Regions from separate parts of the Vibrio rumoiensis genome, predicted to be linked through region 1. Evidence: predicted binding sites of a transcription regulator. Region 1 holds the regulator's gene; the other holds the start of a gene.
What was found. Region 1 encodes MetJ, which represses methionine synthesis genes. Its sites were predicted from a motif close to TTAGACNTNTANANGTCTAA; they were not measured.
Positions count from the first base shown of each region.

Region 2: a site for MetJ is predicted at 1,009-1,028, ahead of metE (5-methyltetrahydropteroyltriglutamate--homocysteine S-methyltransferase). Genes of this name have one in related genera too.

Region 1 covers NZ_AP018685.1:238,491-240,698, reverse strand. Annotated here, with positions in the region: gene VRUMOI_RS01090 (O-succinylhomoserine (thiol)-lyase) at 1-604, opposite strand, end outside; gene metJ (met regulon transcriptional regulator MetJ) at 928-1,245, shown strand; gene VRUMOI_RS01080 (malic enzyme-like NAD(P)-binding protein) at 1,374-2,208, opposite strand, start outside.
Region 2 covers NZ_AP018685.1:1,607,080-1,609,287, reverse strand. Annotated here, with positions in the region: gene metR (HTH-type transcriptional regulator MetR) at 1-762, opposite strand, end outside; gene metE (5-methyltetrahydropteroyltriglutamate--homocysteine S-methyltransferase) at 1,197-2,208, shown strand, end outside.

The sequences.
Region 1 (2,208 bases):
TGATGTACTTAGTCGTCGAGTGAATCACAAAATCGGCCCCCAAGGTTAATGGTTTTTGGTACACCGGTGTCAAAAAGGTGTTATCCACGGCTACTAACGCACCGACTTGCTTAGCTTTTGTGCAAGCTTTAGCAATATCCACCACTCGCACTAATGGGTTTGAGGGGGTTTCTAATAAAATCAATTTAGGCTTTTGAGCAATCGCAGCATCAAATTCAGCTTGGTTTGATTGGTCAACAAACTGAACTTTAAAGTCGCCTTTTTGTGCTCGAGTATTAAATAAGCGATAAGTGCCGCCATAACAGTCATGTGGGGCAACAATCAGATCATCAGGGCCAATAAAGGCTGAAACCCATAAATTGAGTGCTGAAGTACCGCAATTGGTGATCACCGCACCAGCACCTTCTTCAAGTTCAGATAACGCCTGTTCAAGTAAACCACGGTTTGGATTACCTGAGCGAGTATAGTCATACTTAGGCACTTCACCAAAAGCAGGAAAGCCATAATTGGTCGATAAATAAATAGGCGGAACGACCGCGTGAAATTGGCTATCCGATTCAATACCGGTACGAACCGCGACTGTTGCTGGCTTTCTTGAACTCATTGGCGTATTCCTTTCCTTTTGCATTCGCAATCAATATACACAGAGGCTGATACTAAAACCTACTATACCCAAATATAACCAAAGTGCTATTTGCACCAACTCAATTTTAAAAGAGACATTATTTTACCGCTTTTAAAACAAGAGCGATCACATAAATCACCCTGCAATGGTTTATTCTTAAGCTAGACAGAGTGATACTTTATCCCTCACAAATTGAGACGTCAAGACCTCTAGCCATCTAAGTGTCTTTACTTTCGGCAGTAAATGCACCTAAAATTGGCATTCAGCCACTAATTACAGATATTAAATAACGAAGGTGCGTGATGGCAGATTGGAATGGTGAGTACATTAGCCCGTATGCAGAGCATGGAAAAAAGAGTGAACAAGTCAAAAAGATCACAGTTTCTATTCCATTAAAGGTTCTTAAAGTCTTAACCGATGAACGCACTCGCCGCCAAGTCAACAACTTGCGTCATGCGACCAACAGTGAACTACTGTGTGAAGCATTCTTACATGCTTATACTGGCCAACCTTTACCAACAGATGAAGATTTGCGTAAAGATCGACCAGACGATATCCCAACCGAAGTAAAACGCTTAATGACCGAAATGGGCATTGAATTCGAAGCGTTTGATGATTAATACGTTACTCGGATTGTCGTAACTCGTTTTTCGAAAAAGAAAAAATAAAGCCCGCTCAAATCATTTGAGCGGGCTTTATTGTATTCGAGCGACAAGAAGCGAAGCGCCCTAGTATTCGAGTTTATTTTTTACTTATACTGATCCGGCAATTCGATACGTGCGACACCAGACTCAACCGCAGCACGAGCAACCGCACCAGCCACTTCAGACAATAAACGCGGATCCATTGGTTTTGGAATGATGTAATCCGGACCAAATGATAGCGCTTCAACCCCTGCCGCTTTTAATACTTCGGCTGGTACTTCTTGTTTCGCTAATTGACGAATCGCTTCAACTGCCGCCAATTTCATTTCGGTATTAATTTCACTGGCACGAACATCTAATGCGCCACGGAAAATGAATGGGAAACAAATAACGTTATTAACTTGGTTCGGATAATCACTACGACCCGTACCCATGATTAAGTCATTACGGACTTTGATGGCTAACTCTGGCTTGATTTCAGGATCAGGGTTTGAACAAGCAAACACAATCGGCTTATCAGCCATTAACGCAAGCGCTTCTGGTGGTAACAGATTTGGACCAGATACACCTAGGAATAAATCCGCGCCTTCAATCACATCTTCCAAAGTACGCATATCAGTGTTGTTAGCAAACAATTGTTTGTACTCATTCAAGTCATCACGACGTGTATGAATCACGCCTTTACGATCAAGCATGTAGATTTTTTCACGTAATGCGCCACATTTGATCAGTAGCTCCATACAGGCGACTGCCGCAGCACCTGCGCCTAAACAAACAATTTTACACTCAGACAGCTTCTTGCCCTGTAGCTCTATTGCATTCAGCATACCGGCTGCCGTCACAATCGCCGTACCGTGCTGATCATCATGGAAAACAGGCACGTCACAACGCTCAATCAGTTGGCGCTCAATCTCAAAGCAATCTGGCGCTTTAATATCT
Region 2 (2,208 bases), 1.4 Mb from region 1:
TAACCCTTGGCGTGAAAATTCACTGATTGCCCAGTTGGGTAACGCCGCCACACCTAATCCAGCCGACACCATTTGTACCAACATTAAAGTATTATCCGCTTGTTTCCATTTCGCTGGTTCAACGCCGGCAGGTTGCAGGAAATGTTTTACCACATCTAAACGCTGTTTTTGTACTGGATAGGAAAGCATCGTCGTTGCGGCTAGATCTTTGGGTTCGATGAATTCTTTCTCAGCCAATGGATGATTAGTGGCAGTGATTAAACGCATTTCAAAATCAAATAACGGTTCATAATGTACTTCAGAGCGCGGCTGAATATCGGATGTGATCACCAAGTCTAATTCACCCGCCACCAATGCAGGTAAGGGCTCAAAGCCAAAGCCTGATGAAAAATCAAGCGTGACGCTCGGCCATGCGATTTGATACTCCTTTAATGCAGGCATCAGCCACTGAAAACAAGAGTGGCATTCGATTGCCATGTGCAGACGACCATTCATATCTTCTTTTAAACTCGCGATATCATTTTCTGCTCGGGCAATTTTGGGCAGTACTTCATCGGCCACCTTTAAAATGATTGTGCCTTCTGAGGTAAATTTGATCGGGCGAGTTTTACGTAGAAATAGTTTCCCCCCAATACGAGATTCAAGATCTTTCAATTGATGGGATAACGCCGATTGGGTGAGGTGCAGGGCGGTCGCGGTCGCAGTTAATGAGCCGGTATCACGTAAGACTGACAATGTCCGTAAATGCTTTATTTCTATCATTACTCATCCTCATGATGAAAAACTTTCCCTTAGAATTACTAATAATACCAATCGTACTAATTATCTGTTCATCCTTGCTTGTTAAAATGCTTGATAACTGCGTTAAACTTTTCGTTTATGAAGAAGTTGACTGTAGAATAACTACTTATCGAAAATTTTTGCCTTGTTCTCAAGCCTTTTCCCGTCGCAATTTCTGACCACCTAATTAGCGTGATTGGTATAAAACTACTCCCTTATTGCCTTTATGTAAACGTCTAGATGGCTATTTGTCGTTATATGTTGAATTAATTTCATAATGATTGTGAATGAATAGACATTGCTCATGTTGATAGAAAGGCAGATGATTTAGCCATCTAGACGGATTTCGAATCGATAAGGTTTTGCTTCGAGATCCGAGTAACGAAAGTTTAAATTCATGAAAAGGCAGGGACAGTATGACGACACAAACCAAAACCATCACCCATATTCTCGGTTATCCACGCATTGGTGAAAAACGTGAGCTGAAATTTGCTCAAGAACAATATTGGAAAGGCGAGATTGATCAAAATGCCTTAAAAGCAGTAGGTAGTGAATTGCGTCAGCGCCATTGGAATGACCAAGCGGCGAGCGGTTTAAGTTATGTTGCGGCGGGTGATTTCGCATGGTATGACCATGTACTCACAACCAGTCTTCTTCTTGGTCATGTGCCAGCAAGACATTCGAATGGCGGTTTTCCAGACTTAGACACTTTGTTTAAAGTCGCTCGTGGCCAATCTTCAAATTCGGAGTCGTCTGCTTGTGGCTGTGGCTCCAATCATGAAGAAAGCGCAGGGGCAGCGGCATCGGATATGACGAAATGGTTTAATACCAATTATCACTATATTGTGCCGGAGTTTAGCCAAGACGACAGTTTCCAAGTGAGTTGGCCACAACTATTTGACGAAATAAACCAAGCGATTCAAGCCGGCCACAATGTGAAGCCAGTATTATTAGGGCCGCTCAGTTATTTATATTTAGGTAAAGAAGTCAATGAAGACGAAGTGGCCAATGGCTTTGATCGTTTATCACTATTGGCTCGAATCCTGCCTGCTTATCAAGCGATTCTTGCAAAATTAAAAGCGCTGGGTGTCGAGTGGGTACAAATTGATGAGCCGATTTTAAGCCTAGAGTTAGAAGATAAATGGTCGAGTGCGTTTAAACTGGCTTACCAAATCCTTCAAGGAGAAGTGAAGCTATTATTGACCACGTACTTTGATTCTGTGGAAGATAATCTCGCTAAAATTGTTGAGCTACCAGTGAATGGTTTGCATATCGATTTATCCGCATCACCTGAGCAATTAGAAGCGGTCAATAAAGCGATTCCTCAAGACTGGGTATTATCGGTTGGGGTGATTAATGGTCGTAACGTATGGCGTGCCGATCTTGAATCTTGGCTTACAAAATTGCAACCAGTCAAAGAACAGCGTG